DNA from 3 places in the Paenarthrobacter sp. NEAU-H11 genome. Region 3 is predicted to be linked to each of the others. Evidence: riboswitches for the same ligand, from Rfam matches in the RefSeq annotation. Region 3 holds a riboswitch; each other region holds the start of a gene.

Region 1 (6,015 bases), on a different contig from region 3:
CTTTTCCCATACCAACATCATCGCGGGAGGGTACGACTTTATTGGGGGCCGGGTTTGGAGAGTCTGCTTCGGAAATGGATTCGGCCGCCATCGGCAGGTGACGCCGTTGTCACCTGCTGATGGCGGCCGAAGACGAGGAGGGCACGGGGCCCACACCGTGCCGGGCTTGCCGGCACGGTAACCAAGGTAAGGGTCAGATGGTGACGGCCCCGTTGCCGGTCTCGAAAGTTACCGAGAGGATTCCGGGGGTTCCGTGCGGAGCCACCCACTCCACAGCGACGTCCTCCAGCGGCTTCTCGACGGGTTCGCCCAGCCACTCCGTAACCCGGGCTGCGGAACCGGCAATGGTGAGGCAGCTCATCTTGACGTTGCTCTCGTAGGCGTTGGACGGGTGCAGGGACGGATCCCCCTCCCACTTGAGCATGTAGGGAACCTGGGGGTCGGCAATCAGGCCCAGGATGCCAATCTGCTTCCAGACCAATTCGCGGCCATCAGGGAACTTGCGGTTTCCGTTGACGGCGGAGCGGCCCAGCCGCTCCTCAAAGGGAGCCAGGTCGTCCACCTCGACGCACCAGCCCATCCAGCCGCCGCCCGCGGCAGACCGTGCACGCACAGCCTGCCCGAAAGGGGCCTTGTCGGAAGCGGGGTGGTCCAGGACCTCCACCACCTCGACGTATTTGTGCCCCGCGAGCGGGATGATCATATTCCGGGTTCCGAACCGCGGGTGCACCCCGCCCTTCACTGCCTCAACGCCGAGGGCAGAGGAAATACGTTCGGTGGTGGCAGCCAGGCCATCGTGTTCACAGGCGTAAGAGACGTGATCCATGCGCATGCCAACATCTTGGCACTTTGTGATCGGCCTCTCAGCTAAGGGTACCCTTACCAGGATTTTCCATCCGGGACCCCTGATTTCAACCTATTCCCGGGCGGAGATCAGGGGGACTATGTTCGTCACAATCCTGTCCCGCGCCGGTTTCATGTTCCTACACTGGGCTCAGGTCATGAGTGCCAGCGCCAAGCCCCGGCTCGCTGGCCGGCAACCCTCCATCCGCGGTGGGGTGCCCCGGATGAGGACCTGGCTGTCCGGCAACGGCCGGATGGCAAGCGCGGCCCGCGGTGCCTACAGCATGCCGGGCCCATGTCAGAGGAGCCTTAGTTGTCCAACGGATGGTCTTTTGAAACCCGCCAGATCCACGCAGGACAGGAGCCGGACAGTGCCACCGGCGCCCGTGCACTCCCTATCTACCAGACCACGTCCTTCGTATTCCCCAGCGCGGAAAGCGCCGCCAACCGTTTTGCCCTCGCTGAACTGGCGCCGATCTACACCCGCATCGGCAATCCCACCCAGGATGCCGTGGAACAGCGGATCGCCAGCCTTGAGGGCGGATTGGGAGCACTCCTGCTGAGTTCAGGACAGGCAGCAGAGACTTTCGCTGTCCTCAATATCGCCGAGGCGGGGGACCATATCGTTGCCAGCCCCAGCCTGTACGGCGGGACTTACAACCTGTTCGCACACACCTTGAAGAAGTTCGGCATTTCCGTGACCTTCGTGGCGGACCCGGACAACCTGGACCAGTGGCGTGACGCGGTCCAGCCAAACACCAAGCTCTTCTTCGCCGAAGTGGTGTCCAACCCCCGCCAGGACGTCCTGGACATCGAGGGCGTGTCAGGCATCGCCCATGATGCCGGCGTGCCCCTGATCGTGGACAACACCCTGTCCACCCCGTACCTGATCCGGCCGCTGGAATGGGGAGCGGACATCGTTGTCCATTCCGCAACCAAGTACCTGGGCGGCCACGGATCCGCGATTGCCGGGGTGATCGTGGACTCCGGAAAGTTCGACTTCGGCAAGGACCCAGCGAGGTTCCCGGGCTTCAACACCCCGGATCCCACCTACAACGGGCTGGTGTACGCCCGGGACCTCGGCAAGGACGGTGCCCTGGGCGCCAACCTGTCCTACATCCTCAAGGCCCGCGTCCAGCTGCTCCGGGACCTGGGCTCCGCCGTCTCCCCGTTCAACGCGTTCCTGATCGCCCAGGGCCTGGAAACGTTGAGCCTGCGGGTGGAACGCCATGTTGCCAACGCCACGGAAGTGGCGCGCTGGCTGCAAGGAAGGGACGACGTCGAATCCGTCGCCTACGCGGGGCTGCCCTCAAGTCCGTGGTACGAGCGGGGCCGCAAGTACGGGCCCAAGGGCACGGGCGCGATTGTCTCCTTCAACCTGGCTGGCGGGGCCGAGGCCGGCAAGCGCTTCGTTGACGCGCTGGAGCTGCACTCCCACGTGGCAAACATCGGCGACGTCCGATCCCTTGTCATCCACCCGGCGTCGACCACCCACAGCCAGCTTTCCCCGGAGCAGCAGGCCGTCGCCGGCGTGACCCCCGGCCTGGTCCGGTTGTCGGTGGGAATCGAACACATCGATGACATCCTGGCGGACCTCGAAGCGGGCTTTCGGGCAGCAAAGGACGCGACCGGGGCCTAGCCGGACACACATAGAACCCGAGACGGCGGCACGCCGGGGAAGTCACAACCAGTCACACTCTTGGCAGCAGGGCGGGGCTGTTTCGTACACTCGTACCAGGTCATGAGTGCCAGTGACAGCCCCGGCTTGCTGGCCGGCAACCCTCCTTCCGCGGTGGGGTGCCCCGGGTGAAGACCTGGCCTGCCGGTCATTCGACGGCGGGCAAGCGCGTAGAAGAGGTCTTGCCATGACGGTTACCGTCACCCGAACCACCGTCCCCGAGCACGGAATTGTCCGCTATGCCTCCATTGGGGGGCTGGAACTTGAAGCCGGGGGATACCTCCCGGACGTCACTCTGGCCTACGAAACCTGGGGCACGCTCAACGCCGATGCCAGCAATGCCATCCTGATCGAGCACGCCCTGACCGGCAGCACCCACGTGACCCGCGGCGACACGGACGAAGAAGGCTGGTGGGAACAGCTGGCCGGTCCCGGCGCTCCCGTGGACACGGACAAGTTCTTCGTGGTGTCCGTCAACATCGTGGGCGGCTGCTACGGCTCCACGGGGCCGTCGTCGGCCGCCCCGGATGGAACCCCTTGGGGCTCCCGCTTCCCCCTGGTTACCCTGCGTGACAGTACGGTGGCGGAGGCCCGGCTGGCTGACCAGCTGGGCATCAACAGCTGGTTCGCGGTCCTGGGCGGATCCATGGGCGGCGCCCGCGCCCTTGAGTGGGCCGTGACCTACCCCGAGAGGGTGCAGCGCTGCGCCGTCATCTCGGTGGGCGCCGCGAGCACGGCAGAACAGATCGCCTTCGCGCAGGCCCAGACCCTGGCCATCCGGCAGGACCCCCACTTCAACGGCGGCGACTACTACGGCGGGCCCTGCCCCGAAGCCGGGCTGGCACTTGCCCGGCGCATCGCCCACATCACCTACCGGTCCGCCGCTGAACTGGAGGGCCGCTTCGGCCGGGAACCCCAGGCGCCGGAGTCGCCCCTGAAGGGCGAGGCGCTGGCCGCCCGCGGCCGTTACCAGGTGGAAAGCTACCTGGATCACCAGGGCAGCAAGCTCGTGAAGCGCTTCGACGCAAACAGCTATATCGCCCTCACCGAGGCGCTGATGAGCCATGACATCTGCCGGGACCGGGGGACCCTGACCGAGACCCTGGCGAGATCCACCGCCAGGTTCTTCGTGGCCGCCGTGGATTCGGACCGGCTGTATTTCCCGTCCCAGTCCCGCGAACTTGCCGCGGCCCTGCCGGGAGAAGTGGACGTGCATGTCATTGAGGCGCCGATCGGCCATGACGGCTTCCTGACGGAAATAGGCCAGCTGGGCCATCAGCTTCGGGTGCACCTCTCGGCCTAAGGCCGCCCTCGCAGGCACACTTTTGTGCATTTATGCAGATAGCCTCTGCATGATTCGCCGTTGAGCTTGGCGTTCAGGCGGACCATACTCGTTGGGACCCGGCGGTTCGTGGCCAAAATCACACGTCTCCGCCACAGACTGTCCCAGTGGTGTCGAAGAAGACGCCGAAGGAGTTCATCAATGAGTACGGAAAAGTCCGCCGCGCGGCGGCCAGAGGAAACCGACGTCAAGGCCACAGGCCTGAAGAAAGTCGTCACGGCCTCCATGGCCGGCACCGTGGTTGAGTGGTACGAGTTCTTTCTCTACGCCTCCGCCGCCACGCTGGTGTTCGGCAAGATGTTCTTCCCCAACTCCGGAACCGAGCTTGACGGCATCATCGCAGCCTTCGTCACCTACGCCGTCGGCTTCGTTGCCCGACCCATCGGCGGCATCGTCTTCGGCCACTTCGGCGACAAATTCGGCCGCAAGCAGTTGCTGCAGCTGAGCATCATCCTGGTGGGTGTTGCCACCTTCCTCATGGGCTGCCTGCCGACGTTTGCGCAGATCGGCTACTGGGCACCGGCGCTGCTGGTGTTCCTGCGCTTCGTCCAGGGCTTCGCGGTGGGCGGCGAATGGGGCGGCGCCGTGCTCCTCGTCGCCGAGCACAGCCCGAACAAGTCCCGCGGTTTCTGGTCAAGCTGGCCGCAGTCCGCTGTCCCCATGGGCAACCTGCTCGCCACCGCCGTGCTGTTCACCCTGTCCTCCACCCTCTCCCAGGAAGCCTTCCTCGGCTGGGGCTGGCGCGTAGCCTTCTGGCTCTCCGCAGTGATCGTGATCATCGGCTACTACATCCGCACCAAGGTCCAGGACGCTCCGATCTTCCTCGAGGCCCGCAAGGAAGTCACGGTCGAGAACAAGGGCTACGGTGTTGCCGAAGTCTTCCGTCGGTACCCGCGCGGCGTCTTCACCGCCATGGGCCTGCGCTTCGCGGAGAACATCCTCTACTACCTTGTGGTCACGTTCTCCATCACCTACCTGAAGGTGGTTGTGCAGACGGACACCTCCCGTATCCTGCTCCTCCTCCTGGTGGCGCACTTCATCCACTTCTGCTCAGTCCCGCTGGTGGGCAAGATGTCCGATGCCCTGGGACGCCGCCCGGTGTACATGGCCGGTGCAATCCTCGCCGGAACCTGGGGCTTCTTCGCGTTCCCCATGATGGACACCGGCAATGACATGGTTATCCTGGCGGCCATCACCATCGGCCTGCTGTTCCACGCCCTCATGTACGCCGGGCAGCCGTCCATCATGGCGGAAATGTTCCCCACCCGGATGCGGTATTCGGGCGTTTCCCTCGGCTACCAGGTGACCTCCATCGTGGCCGGCTCGCTGGCGCCCATCATCGCCAGCTCGCTGCTGGGCAGCTTCGGCTCGTCCGTTCCGGTGGCTTTCTACCTCCTGGGCGCCTGTGTGGTGACCGCTATTTCGGTGTACTTCCTCAAGGAAACCCGCGGCATCTCGCTTCATGATGTCGACGCCGCCGACGCCCAGGGCACCGCCGACCTTCTGGCCGCCGCCAAGAAGTAGGCACGGCCAAACGACAAACAGAGCAACCCGACTGCCCGGACCTGCGGCCACGCAGGCCCGGGCAGCTGCCTGTCCACCAACATAAAGTCAGGAACACCATGCGAGCAGCAGTCCTCTATTCCACAGTTCCTCCTGGCACCAGCTATGCCGAAGCGCAGCCCCTGGTGGTGCAGGACCTCGACCGGCCCGAGCCCCGGGCCGGTGAATTGGGCGTCACCATCACCTACTCAAGCCTGTGCCACTCGGACCTGTCCGTGGTGGACGGATCCCGCGTCAGGCCGCTTCCCATGGCGTTGGGGCATGAGGCGGTGGGACGGGTTGCCACGGTTGGTGAGGGCGTCACGGACGTTTCCCCCGGCGACCATGTGGTCCTCGTCTTCGTCCCCAGCTGCGGTGCCTGCCGTGCCTGCCGGGCGGGGCGGCCCGCGCTCTGCCACCGGGCCGCCGAGGTCAACGGCTCCGGTGACCTTTTGCACGGCGAGGCGCTGCTGCGCACGCCCGCGGGGGAGCGGATCAACCACCACCTGGGGGTTTCGGCTTTCGCCGATTACGCCGTGGTGGCGCGGGAGTCAGTGGTGGTCATCGCCGACGACGTCCCGGACACCGTGGCGGCGATGTTCGGTTGCGC
Region 2 (6,015 bases), on a different contig from region 3:
CCCGGACGGCCGGCTCGCCGATGCCTCCAAGCCCCAGCTCCTGGTCACGGACCAGGGCGCCACCCGCGGGGACGGGATCTTCGAAACCATGCTGGCTGTAGGCGGCAACGTGCGGAAGGTCCAGGCCCACCTTGACCGCCTGGCCCGCTCCGCGGACGCCCTTGACCTGGTTATCCCGCCGGAGGACGAGTGGCGCAGGGCCATCGGGACTGCACTGAGCGAGTACCGGTCCGAGTATCCGCCTGCCTCCGCCGCCGAGGACGAACTCGTGGTCAAACTGGTGGTGACCCGCGGTGTGGAGGGCGCCACCGCGCCCACCGCCTGGGTCCAGGTGTCCCCCACGGGGGCGTTGGCGCGCCGCCAGCGGGAGACGGGAATCGACGTCATCCTCCTTGACCGGGGCTACGACAGCGACGCCGCCGAGCGCGCCCCCTGGCTGCTGCTCGGCGCGAAGACGCTGTCCTACGCCGTCAACATGGCCGCTTTGCGCCATGCCCATAAACAGGGCGCGGACGACGTCATCTTCATCTCCTCCGACGGCCGGGTACTGGAAGGGCCCACCTCCACCGTGCTGCTGGCCCACGCAGGAACGTCCGACGACGGCACGTCCGTCAAGCGCCTCATCACGCCCCAGCTGGACAGCGGCATCCTGCCGGGCACGTCGCAGGGCGCGCTGTTCACCGCGGCGAAGGCTGCGGGCTGGGAACTGGGCTACGGCCCGCTTGAGCCGCAGGACCTGCTGGATGCCGACGCGGTGTGGCTGATCTCCAGCGTCCGTTTGCTGGCGCCGGTCAACCGGATCGACGGCAAGGAAATCGGCACGCCCTCCGTCCAGAAGGAGCTGACCGCCGAACTGAACGAGTTGTTCGCGGGCATCCAGTAAACGGTCCTGTGATTCCGGCCTTTGCACTCTAGGTTCGGCGGGGGCAGTGGCCGTAAGGTGTGGTTCATGGACTCGCAGACGCAGCCGAATGACAACCTGACCTTTGACGAATGCTGGGAACTCCTGGCCAATGACACTGTCGGCCGCCTTGCACTGGTGGTTGACGGCCACCCCGAGATCTTTCCAATCAACTACGTGGTGCACCGCCGCAGCATCGCGTTCCGTACGGCCGGCGTCACCAAGCTGTGGAGTGCCCTGACAGAGAGGCCTGCCGCCTTGGAGATCGACGGCTACGATCCCCATACCGAAGAGGCCTGGAGCGTGGTGCTGCGCGGCGATACGGCGATCATCGAGGACCAGGCGGACAAGGACGCCGTGGACAGCCTGGGGCTGGAGCCATGGCAGCCGGGAGAAAAGGCAAACTACATCCGGCTGACAGCCCGTGCTTTGACCGGCCGCCGTTTCAAGGTGAACCGGCCGGACGTCTGGGCCACGCGGCAGCAGGACAAGCGGCGGGCCTCTTTCGAATAACCCGGCCGGAATGCCTGTCCGGCCAGGCTAGCCGGTTGGCCCTGCGTCCTGAAGGGACAGTTGGGCTTCAAGGCCGGAGAGCAGGATGCTGAGCCCCTGGTCAAGTTCCGTGGATCCTTCGTAGTCCGCCAGGGCGGGGGCCAGCGCACGCAGCCGCGGGAACTCCTTGGCAGGCAACCGGTGCAGTCCCAGCCGCAGCAGCACTTCGTTTTCCTCCGGGTCCACAACGAATTCCTGCAGCTCGTTCAGGATGTGGCCGTAGAGGAAGCCGTAGTAGGCGCGGTAGACGTGGAGGGCGTCCGACGGGCTGAACCCTGCCCCAATCAGCAGGGACAGGATCTGCTCGAGGGGACGCAGCGTGCCCAGCGGCCGCAGCCCCAGCGGGGTGGAGAGCGGCCTGGTCACGAGCAGCGGCACCACATTGGGGTGCTGGAGCGCAAGGCTCCGAAGGTCGTGTGCGATGCGGCGCAGCTGGGCTTTCCAATCGGGATCGTCGGGGTGGATGGTGAGTTCGTTAAGCACCAGTTCGGTGACGCCGTCCAGCAGCGCGGCGCGGTTCTCCGCATAGCGGTAGAGGCTCATCGGATCCCGGCCCAGTTCCTGGCCAAGGCGGCGCATGGTCAGCGCCTCCAAGCCTTCCGCGTCAACAACTTCGAGCGCCTTGGTCAGCACCAGCTCCCTGCTCAGCTTTTGCTTTTGGGCCGGCCCGGTGGGGGACTGGACTTTCGGGGAAGCCATGATTTCCGTCCTGGAAGGCGGCAAGCCCTTTACCCGGGTAGGTAATCCATTCGCTTGCCGAATCCGTTGTCTACGAGTAAAGTCTACATTGTAGATGCGGCAGTGACACCGCCCTGTAGCCCTTGATTTCAACTAGTAGCCCCCGGTTTCAACTAGTTCTTGATTTCCGCGGGCTTCATCAACACTCCATGCCCCGTGCACGGCATTGAGGTTCGCTGCTGTAGCCGAACGGCGGCACCACCGCACTTAGCGAAGGGAAGCCGTCATGGCGCATTCGCAGTTCGATCTCTTTCTAAAAGAAGCCACCTACATTGACCAGGCCTCGGACGCCACCCTCGACCGTGACCGCCTTTACGGCCTGTACACCAGCTGGTGCTTCATCAACCAGCAGAAGCCCGGCCTGGAGTCCAATTTCTGGATAGCCATGAATTGCCGCATCAGGCACGGCCGCAAGGGGCTGCGCATGAAAGGCCCCGCCGCTGCCGACTACATCCTGGCAAGCTACCCGGGCCTCGTCTAAGCAACGGCATCAAAACGAATACGGCGTGGACCACGTGCCTGGGGCACAGGGTCCACGCCGTTCCTTCTTAAGCGCGCTTAGGCGCGCTCCCTGCTGCTGCATCAGCCTGATCCTGCCGCTCCCCCGGGCCCCACCCCCGGACACCCAAGGAGGAGCCGCCGTCGTACTTTAGGTGAAGGTGCCGGACGGCACTTGGCTCCACTGCGGCGCCCTGCGTACTTCAGTTACGCAACATGACGACGACGGCGGTGCGGCCGCGGGCGGCAAGTGTTACGTTTTTGGGGAGTAATGAGTACCGGCGCCAAGCCCTGACTGGCCGGTCGGCAACCCTCCTTTCGCGGCGGGGTGCCTCAGGTGAACACTCGGCATATCGACCCATTCGAGCTGCAAGCGTGAGAGAAGGAGATCGTCGTGTCTGACGCACCTGCCCCTGAAGAGAAACTGTCGTACCGCCTCATCAGCGGGCCGGATGACCGCGCCTTTTGCGAGCGGATCTCCGCCGCGCTGGCGGAAGGCTATGTCCTCCATGGCAGCCCGGCGGCAACCTTCAACGGCAGCAGTGTGATCGTGGCGCAGGCGGTAGTCCTGCCGGCAGCCATCGCTTCCGCGGACGCTGCCGTGGCAGATGCCGTTGACGACCTCGAGTCCGCCGGTGATGACCTTGACTTCGGCGGCGAGGGCCACGCATGAGCTACGCCGGAGACCTGACCCCGCAGGAGGCCTGGGAAAAGCTCGAGCAGGGCGCCATCCTGGTGGATGTGCGCACGGAGGGCGAATGGGCCCACATCGGCATTCCCGACACCAAGGCCACCGAGAACGATCCGCTGTTCATCCAGTGGACCTTCCCGGGCGGAATCCCCAACCCCGACTTCATCACCGACCTTAGCCAACAGGCGCCCGAGGACAAGTCAACCGAACTGGTGTTCCTGTGCCGTTCCGGCCAGCGTTCCATCGCGGCCGCTATCGCCGCCACGCAGGCCGGCTTCACCTCCTACAACGTCCTGGAAGGCTTTGAGGGTGAACCGGACCGTTATGGAGAACGTACCGTCAACGGCTGGAAGAACCGCGGCCTGCCGACCAACCTGGGAAAGAACTAAGTGACCTTCAACGAAGACGCCGCCGGCTGGAGCCCCGACACCCAGGCCGTCCGCGGCGGGCTGGACCGCACCAACTTCCAGGAGACCAGCGAAGCTGTCTTCCTGAACTCCGGTTTCGTGTACGAATCCGCCGCCGCTGCGGAGCGGGCCTTTACGGGCGAGGACGAACGCTTTGTCTACTCGCGCTACGGCAACCCGTCCGTGGCCACGTTCCAGGAACGGCTCCGCCTGCTTGAGGGGACCGAGGCGTGCTTCGCGACGGCGTCCGGCATGTCCGCGGTTTTCACCGCCCTGGGTGCGCTGCTGGCGGCCGGGGACCGGGTGGTTGCCGCCCGCTCACTCTTCGGCTCGTGCTTTGTGATCCTGAACGAAATCCTGCCGCGCTGGGGCGTGGAGACCGTCTTCGTGGACGGCCCTGACCTGGAGCAGTGGCGTGAAGCGCTCTCCGAGCCCACCACCGCCGTCTTCTTCGAATCGCCGTCCAATCCCATGCAGGAGATCGTGGACATTGCTGCGGTGAGCGACCTGGCGCACGCTGCCGGGGCGACCGTTGTCGTCGACAACGTTTTTGCCACCCCCCTGCTGCAGCGGTGCGGGCAGTTCGGCGCCGACGTGATTGTCTACTCGGGCACCAAGCACATCGACGGCCAGGGCCGGGTGCTTGGTGGCGCCATCCTGGGTACCAAGGAGTTCATTGACGGGCCGGTGAAGCAGCTGATGCGCCACACCGGACCAGCACTGTCCGCGTTCAACGCCTGGGTCCTGACCAAGGGCCTCGAGACCATGGCGCTGCGCGTCAACCACTCCTCGGCGTCAGCCCTGCGCCTCGCGGAATGGCTGGAGGAACAGCCTGCCGTCAGCTGGGTGAAGTACCCGCTCCTGAAATCGCACCCGCAGTACGAGCTGGCCGTAAAGCAGATGAGCGCCGGCGGCACTGTCCTCACCTTGGAACTCGCCCCCTCCGGCGGCCGCTCGGGCAAGGACGCGGCGTTTGCGCTGCTGGACGGCCTGCGGATCATCGACATCTCCAACAACCTTGGCGATGCCAAGTCGCTCATCACCCACCCGGCCACCACCACGCACCGCGCGATGGGACCCGAGGGCCGGGCCGCCATTGGGCTGAGCGACGGCGTGGTGCGGCTTTCGGTGGGGCTGGAGGACGTGGACGACCTGATTGGCGACCTGGAGCAGGCACTTAAGCAGATCTAGCGCGCCGGCCGCGGCACCCCGGGGCCATGGCCTCAAGGATTCTGCAGGGAAAGGCGAACGGCCACTTCGTCGCCGTCGCTAATCTCGGCCTTGGCCCTGATGTCCTTCTTGACGGGCAAGAGGTATGTGCCGGTCCCGGTATCCGCGAAGAGCGAGGTTTGCCACGCGTGGCCGGCAATATCCGCCGCCACTTTTACCGAACCGAAAGCTTTGCTGTGGCCGGAACTGCGCGCGCGGATATCGTCCGCGACGTCCGCCGGCAGGGTCAGGAAATGCCAGCCGGCTTCCCCGGGATAGCGCCACAGGCCTGCTTTGAAGGAATACGACGCCGCCACGCGCTGAGTATGGCACGGGACGTTGGCGAGACGCCACAGCTTGCCGCACTTGCGGCCGACGTCTTTTGTCCCGGAAGGCGAGGGCACCGCTTCCTCGAATAGGTGGCACAAAAAACTTCAAAAGTATTTTCCGGAAGGCCGTCGTAGGGCCTAATAATGTCGGACCCCCTCGCGATGATGGGGGTATGGAATCGAACGCGGCGGTGGTGCAGGGGGAGGAAGCGGTTGACGCTTCTGTTGCTGCGTTTATGGCTGCGCTGGCTGGCGGAGGCCTTGCCGCGGGCGGGCCTGCCGTTTCCGGTGGCCGTGGCGGGGGCGTTGATGATCCGTTGCAGCGGGTTGCTGATGCGGCGTTGGATGTCCTGGGTGGGGTGGCGCGGTCGGAAGCGAAGTTGGCGGCGGTGAAGGCAGTGGCCGCGGCGGCCCTTGCCGGGGCGACGAAGGCGATGAATCCTCCGCCCGGGTCCCCTCATGAGGCCGCGGCGCAGGACCGGAGCCTGGTGGCGGAGGTCGGGTGTGCGCTGGCCATCGGTGACCGGGCCGCCGGTGCTTTGCTGGCTGAAGCCCATGCCTTGACCGCGTCGCTGCCCCGGACCCTGGCCGCCCTGCAGGGCGGGACGATTTCCTGGGCGCATGCCCGGACCATGGTGGACCAGACCGTCGGGCTTGGCCCGGCCGGGGCGGCGGCCCTGGAGGCCCATT
Region 3 (6,015 bases):
CGCAAACGCCTTCGCCACCGCCGCTTTTCCCATACCAACATCATCGCGGGAGGGTACGACATTATTGGGGGCCGGGTTTGGAGAGTCTGCTTCGGAAATGGATTCGGCCGCCATCGGCAGGTGACGCCGTTGTCACCTGCTGATGGCGGCCGAAGACGAGGAGGGCACGGGGCCCACACCGTGCCGGGCTTGCCGGCACGGTAACCAAGGTAAGGGTCAGATGGTGACGGCCCCGTTGCCGGTCTCGAAAGTTACCGAGAGGATTCCGGGGGTTCCGTGCGGAGCCACCCACTCCACAGCGACGTCCTCCAGCGGCTTCTCGACGGGTTCGCCCAGCCACTCCGTAACCCGGGCTGCGGAACCGGCAATGGTGAGGCAGCTCATCTTGACGTTGCTCTCGTAGGCGTTGGACGGGTGCAGGGACGGATCCCCCTCCCACTTGAGCATGTAGGGAACCTGGGGGTCGGCAATCAGGCCCAGGATGCCAATCTGCTTCCAGACCAATTCGCGGCCATCAGGGAACTTGCGGTTTCCGTTGACGGCGGAGCGGCCCAGCCGCTCCTCAAAGGGAGCCAGGTCGTCCACCTCGACGCACCAGCCCATCCAGCCGCCGCCCGCGGCAGACCGTGCACGCACAGCCTGCCCGAAAGGGGCCTTGTCGGAAGCGGGGTGGTCCAGGACCTCCACCACCTCGACGTATTTGTGCCCCGCGAGCGGGATGATCATATTCCGGGTTCCGAACCGCGGGTGCACCCCGCCCTTCACTGCCTCAACGCCGAGGGCAGAGGAAATACGTTCGGTGGTGGCAGCCAGGCCATCGTGTTCACAGGCGTAAGAGACGTGATCCATGCGCATGCCAACATCTTGGCACTTTGTGATCGGCCTCTCAGCTAAGGGTACCCTTACCAGGATTTTCCATCCGGGACCCCTGATTTCAACCTATTCCCGGGCGGAGATCAGGGGGACTATGTTCGTCACAATCCTGTCCCGCGCCGGTTTCATGTTCCTACACTGGGCTCAGGTCATGAGTGCCAGCGCCAAGCCCCGGCTCGCTGGCCGGCAACCCTCCATCCGCGGTGGGGTGCCCCGGATGAGGACCTGGCTGTCCGGCAACGGCCGGATGGCAAGCGCGGCCCGCGGTGCCTACAGCATGCCGGGCCCATGTCAGAGGAGCCTTAGTTGTCCAACGGATGGTCTTTTGAAACCCGCCAGATCCACGCAGGACAGGAGCCGGACAGTGCCACCGGCGCCCGTGCACTCCCTATCTACCAGACCACGTCCTTCGTATTCCCCAGCGCGGAAAGCGCCGCCAACCGTTTTGCCCTCGCTGAACTGGCGCCGATCTACACCCGCATCGGCAATCCCACCCAGGATGCCGTGGAACAGCGGATCGCCAGCCTTGAGGGCGGATTGGGAGCACTCCTGCTGAGTTCAGGACAGGCAGCAGAGACTTTCGCTGTCCTCAATATCGCCGAGGCGGGGGACCATATCGTTGCCAGCCCCAGCCTGTACGGCGGGACTTACAACCTGTTCGCACACACCTTGAAGAAGTTCGGCATTTCCGTGACCTTCGTGGCGGACCCGGACAACCTGGACCAGTGGCGTGACGCGGTCCAGCCAAACACCAAGCTCTTCTTCGCCGAAGTGGTGTCCAACCCCCGCCAGGACGTCCTGGACATCGAGGGCGTGTCAGGCATCGCCCATGATGCCGGCGTGCCCCTGATCGTGGACAACACCCTGTCCACCCCGTACCTGATCCGGCCGCTGGAATGGGGAGCGGACATCGTTGTCCATTCCGCAACCAAGTACCTGGGCGGCCACGGATCCGCGATTGCCGGGGTGATCGTGGACTCCGGAAAGTTCGACTTCGGCAAGGACCCAGCGAGGTTCCCGGGCTTCAACACCCCGGATCCCACCTACAACGGGCTGGTGTACGCCCGGGACCTCGGCAAGGACGGTGCCCTGGGCGCCAACCTGTCCTACATCCTCAAGGCCCGCGTCCAGCTGCTCCGGGACCTGGGCTCCGCCGTCTCCCCGTTCAACGCGTTCCTGATCGCCCAGGGCCTGGAAACGTTGAGCCTGCGGGTGGAACGCCATGTTGCCAACGCCACGGAAGTGGCGCGCTGGCTGCAAGGAAGGGACGACGTCGAATCCGTCGCCTACGCGGGGCTGCCCTCAAGTCCGTGGTACGAGCGGGGCCGCAAGTACGGGCCCAAGGGCACGGGCGCGATTGTCTCCTTCAACCTGGCTGGCGGGGCCGAGGCCGGCAAGCGCTTCGTTGACGCGCTGGAGCTGCACTCCCACGTGGCAAACATCGGCGACGTCCGATCCCTTGTCATCCACCCGGCGTCGACCACCCACAGCCAGCTTTCCCCGGAGCAGCAGGCCGTCGCCGGCGTGACCCCCGGCCTGGTCCGGTTGTCGGTGGGAATCGAACACATCGATGACATCCTGGCGGACCTCGAAGCGGGCTTTCGGGCAGCAAAGGACGCGACCGGGGCCTAGCCGGACACACATAGAACCCGAGACGGCGGCACGCCGGGGAAGTCACAACCAGTCACACTCTTGGCAGCAGGGCGGGGCTGTTTCGTACACTCGTACCAGGTCATGAGTGCCAGTGACAGCCCCGGCTTGCTGGCCGGCAACCCTCCTTCCGCGGTGGGGTGCCCCGGGTGAAGACCTGGCCTGCCGGTCATTCGACGGCGGGCAAGCGCGTAGAAGAGGTCTTGCCATGACGGTTACCGTCACCCGAACCACCGTCCCCGAGCACGGAATTGTCCGCTATGCCTCCATTGGGGGGCTGGAACTTGAAGCCGGGGGATACCTCCCGGACGTCACTCTGGCCTACGAAACCTGGGGCACGCTCAACGCCGATGCCAGCAATGCCATCCTGATCGAGCACGCCCTGACCGGCAGCACCCACGTGACCCGCGGCGACACGGACGAAGAAGGCTGGTGGGAACAGCTGGCCGGTCCCGGCGCTCCCGTGGACACGGACAAGTTCTTCGTGGTGTCCGTCAACATCGTGGGCGGCTGCTACGGCTCCACGGGGCCGTCGTCGGCCGCCCCGGATGGAACCCCTTGGGGCTCCCGCTTCCCCCTGGTTACCCTGCGTGACAGTACGGTGGCGGAGGCCCGGCTGGCTGACCAGCTGGGCATCAACAGCTGGTTCGCGGTCCTGGGCGGATCCATGGGCGGCGCCCGCGCCCTTGAGTGGGCCGTGACCTACCCCGAGAGGGTGCAGCGCTGCGCCGTCATCTCGGTGGGCGCCGCGAGCACGGCAGAACAGATCGCCTTCGCGCAGGCCCAGACCCTGGCCATCCGGCAGGACCCCCACTTCAACGGCGGCGACTACTACGGCGGGCCCTGCCCCGAAGCCGGGCTGGCACTTGCCCGGCGCATCGCCCACATCACCTACCGGTCCGCCGCTGAACTGGAGGGCCGCTTCGGCCGGGAACCCCAGGCGCCGGAGTCGCCCCTGAAGGGCGAGGCGCTGGCCGCCCGCGGCCGTTACCAGGTGGAAAGCTACCTGGATCACCAGGGCAGCAAGCTCGTGAAGCGCTTCGACGCAAACAGCTATATCGCCCTCACCGAGGCGCTGATGAGCCATGACATCTGCCGGGACCGGGGGACCCTGACCGAGACCCTGGCGAGATCCACCGCCAGGTTCTTCGTGGCCGCCGTGGATTCGGACCGGCTGTATTTCCCGTCCCAGTCCCGCGAACTTGCCGCGGCCCTGCCGGGAGAAGTGGACGTGCATGTCATTGAGGCGCCGATCGGCCATGACGGCTTCCTGACGGAAATAGGCCAGCTGGGCCATCAGCTTCGGGTGCACCTCTCGGCCTAAGGCCGCCCTCGCAGGCACACTTTTGTGCATTTATGCAGATAGCCTCTGCATGATTCGCCGTTGAGCTTGGCGTTCAGGCGGACCATACTCGTTGGGACCCGGCGGTTCGTGGCCAAAATCACACGTCTCCGCCACAGACTGTCCCAGTGGTGTCGAAGAAGACGCCGAAGGAGTTCATCAATGAGTACGGAAAAGTCCGCCGCGCGGCGGCCAGAGGAAACCGACGTCAAGGCCACAGGCCTGAAGAAAGTCGTCACGGCCTCCATGGCCGGCACCGTGGTTGAGTGGTACGAGTTCTTTCTCTACGCCTCCGCCGCCACGCTGGTGTTCGGCAAGATGTTCTTCCCCAACTCCGGAACCGAGCTTGACGGCATCATCGCAGCCTTCGTCACCTACGCCGTCGGCTTCGTTGCCCGACCCATCGGCGGCATCGTCTTCGGCCACTTCGGCGACAAATTCGGCCGCAAGCAGTTGCTGCAGCTGAGCATCATCCTGGTGGGTGTTGCCACCTTCCTCATGGGCTGCCTGCCGACGTTTGCGCAGATCGGCTACTGGGCACCGGCGCTGCTGGTGTTCCTGCGCTTCGTCCAGGGCTTCGCGGTGGGCGGCGAATGGGGCGGCGCCGTGCTCCTCGTCGCCGAGCACAGCCCGAACAAGTCCCGCGGTTTCTGGTCAAGCTGGCCGCAGTCCGCTGTCCCCATGGGCAACCTGCTCGCCACCGCCGTGCTGTTCACCCTGTCCTCCACCCTCTCCCAGGAAGCCTTCCTCGGCTGGGGCTGGCGCGTAGCCTTCTGGCTCTCCGCAGTGATCGTGATCATCGGCTACTACATCCGCACCAAGGTCCAGGACGCTCCGATCTTCCTCGAGGCCCGCAAGGAAGTCACGGTCGAGAACAAGGGCTACGGTGTTGCCGAAGTCTTCCGTCGGTACCCGCGCGGCGTCTTCACCGCCATGGGCCTGCGCTTCGCGGAGAACATCCTCTACTACCTTGTGGTCACGTTCTCCATCACCTACCTGAAGGTGGTTGTGCAGACGGACACCTCCCGTATCCTGCTCCTCCTCCTGGTGGCGCACTTCATCCACTTCTGCTCAGTCCCGCTGGTGGGCAAGATGTCCGATGCCCTGGGACGCCGCCCGGTGTACATGGCCGGTGCAATCCTCGCCGGAACCTGGGGCTTCTTCGCGTTCCCCATGATGGACACCGGCAATGACATGGTTATCCTGGCGGCCATCACCATCGGCCTGCTGTTCCACGCCCTCATGTACGCCGGGCAGCCGTCCATCATGGCGGAAATGTTCCCCACCCGGATGCGGTATTCGGGCGTTTCCCTCGGCTACCAGGTGACCTCCATCGTGGCCGGCTCGCTGGCGCCCATCATCGCCAGCTCGCTGCTGGGCAGCTTCGGCTCGTCCGTTCCGGTGGCTTTCTACCTCCTGGGCGCCTGTGTGGTGACCGCTATTTCGGTGTACTTCCTCAAGGAAACCCGCGGCATCTCGCTTCATGATGTCGACGCCGCCGACGCCCAGGGCACCGCCGACCTTCTGGCCGCCGCCAAGAAGTAGGCACGGCCAAACGACAAACAGAGCAACCCGACTGCCCGGACCTGCGGCCACGCAGGCCCGGGCAGCTGCCTGTCCACCAACATAAAGTCAGGAACACCATGCGAGCAGCAGTCCTCTATTCCACAGTTCCTCCTGGCACCAGCTATGCCGAAGCGCAGCCCCTGGTGGTGCAGGACCTCGACCGGCCCGAGCCCCGGGCCGGTGAATTGGGCGTCACCATCACCTACTCAAGCCTGTGCCACTCGGACCTGTCCGTGGTGGACGGATCCCGCGTCAGGCCGCTTCCCATGGCGTTGGGGCATGAGGCGGTGGGACGGGTTGCCACGGTTGGTGAGGGCGTCACGGACGTTTCCCCCGGCGACCATGTGGTCCTCGTCTTCGTCCCCAGCTGCGGTGCCTGCCGTGCCTGCCGGGCGGGGCGGCCCGCGCTCTGCCACCGGGCCGCCGAGGTCAACGGCTCCGGTGACCTTTTGCACGGCGAGGCGCTGCTGCGCACGCCCGCGGGGGAGCGGATCAACCACCACCTGGGGGTTTCGGCTTTCGCCGATTACGCCGTGGTGGCGCGGGAGTCAGTGGTGGTCATCGCCGACGACGTCCCGGACACC

The links. Region 3 has a riboswitch for S-adenosylmethionine ahead of metX (homoserine O-acetyltransferase MetX). Riboswitches for the same ligand answer to the same signal wherever they lie in the genome.
Region 1: it holds a riboswitch for S-adenosylmethionine, as region 3 does, so the genes downstream of both, metX (homoserine O-acetyltransferase MetX) here and metX (homoserine O-acetyltransferase MetX) in region 3, are expected to answer to the same signal.
Region 2: it holds a riboswitch for S-adenosylmethionine, as region 3 does, so the genes downstream of both, ACQ3DC_RS06155 (DUF1737 domain-containing protein) here and metX (homoserine O-acetyltransferase MetX) in region 3, are expected to answer to the same signal.

Annotation. Positions count from the first base shown of each region.
Region 1 covers NZ_JBNZGA010000015.1:60-6,074, forward strand. The annotation lists gene ACQ3DC_RS16705 (VOC family protein) at 194-832, opposite strand; SAM riboswitch class IV at 998-1,113, shown strand; gene ACQ3DC_RS16710 (bifunctional o-acetylhomoserine/o-acetylserine sulfhydrylase) at 1,157-2,482, shown strand; SAM riboswitch class IV at 2,581-2,696, shown strand; gene metX (homoserine O-acetyltransferase MetX) at 2,709-3,824, shown strand; gene ACQ3DC_RS16720 (MFS transporter) at 4,005-5,387, shown strand; gene ACQ3DC_RS16725 (zinc-dependent alcohol dehydrogenase family protein) at 5,486-6,015, shown strand, end outside.
Region 2 covers NZ_JBNZGA010000003.1:297,524-303,538, forward strand. The annotation lists gene ACQ3DC_RS06135 (aminodeoxychorismate lyase) at 1-883, shown strand, start outside; gene ACQ3DC_RS06140 (pyridoxamine 5'-phosphate oxidase family protein) at 950-1,414, shown strand; gene ACQ3DC_RS06145 (TetR/AcrR family transcriptional regulator C-terminal domain-containing protein) at 1,442-2,152, opposite strand; gene ACQ3DC_RS06150 (hypothetical protein) at 2,418-2,672, shown strand; SAM riboswitch class IV at 2,957-3,071, shown strand; gene ACQ3DC_RS06155 (DUF1737 domain-containing protein) at 3,084-3,362, shown strand; gene ACQ3DC_RS06160 (rhodanese-like domain-containing protein) at 3,359-3,769, shown strand; gene ACQ3DC_RS06165 (O-succinylhomoserine sulfhydrylase) at 3,770-4,978, shown strand; gene ACQ3DC_RS06170 (DUF1905 domain-containing protein) at 5,011-5,400, opposite strand; gene ACQ3DC_RS06175 (DUF222 domain-containing protein) at 5,499-6,015, shown strand, end outside.
Region 3 covers NZ_JBNZGA010000023.1:22,810-28,824, reverse strand. The annotation lists gene ACQ3DC_RS20100 (DUF222 domain-containing protein) at 1-33, opposite strand, end outside; gene ACQ3DC_RS20095 (VOC family protein) at 217-855, opposite strand; SAM riboswitch class IV at 1,021-1,136, shown strand; gene ACQ3DC_RS20090 (bifunctional o-acetylhomoserine/o-acetylserine sulfhydrylase) at 1,180-2,505, shown strand; SAM riboswitch class IV at 2,604-2,719, shown strand; gene metX (homoserine O-acetyltransferase MetX) at 2,732-3,847, shown strand; gene ACQ3DC_RS20080 (MFS transporter) at 4,028-5,410, shown strand; gene ACQ3DC_RS20075 (zinc-dependent alcohol dehydrogenase family protein) at 5,509-6,015, shown strand, end outside.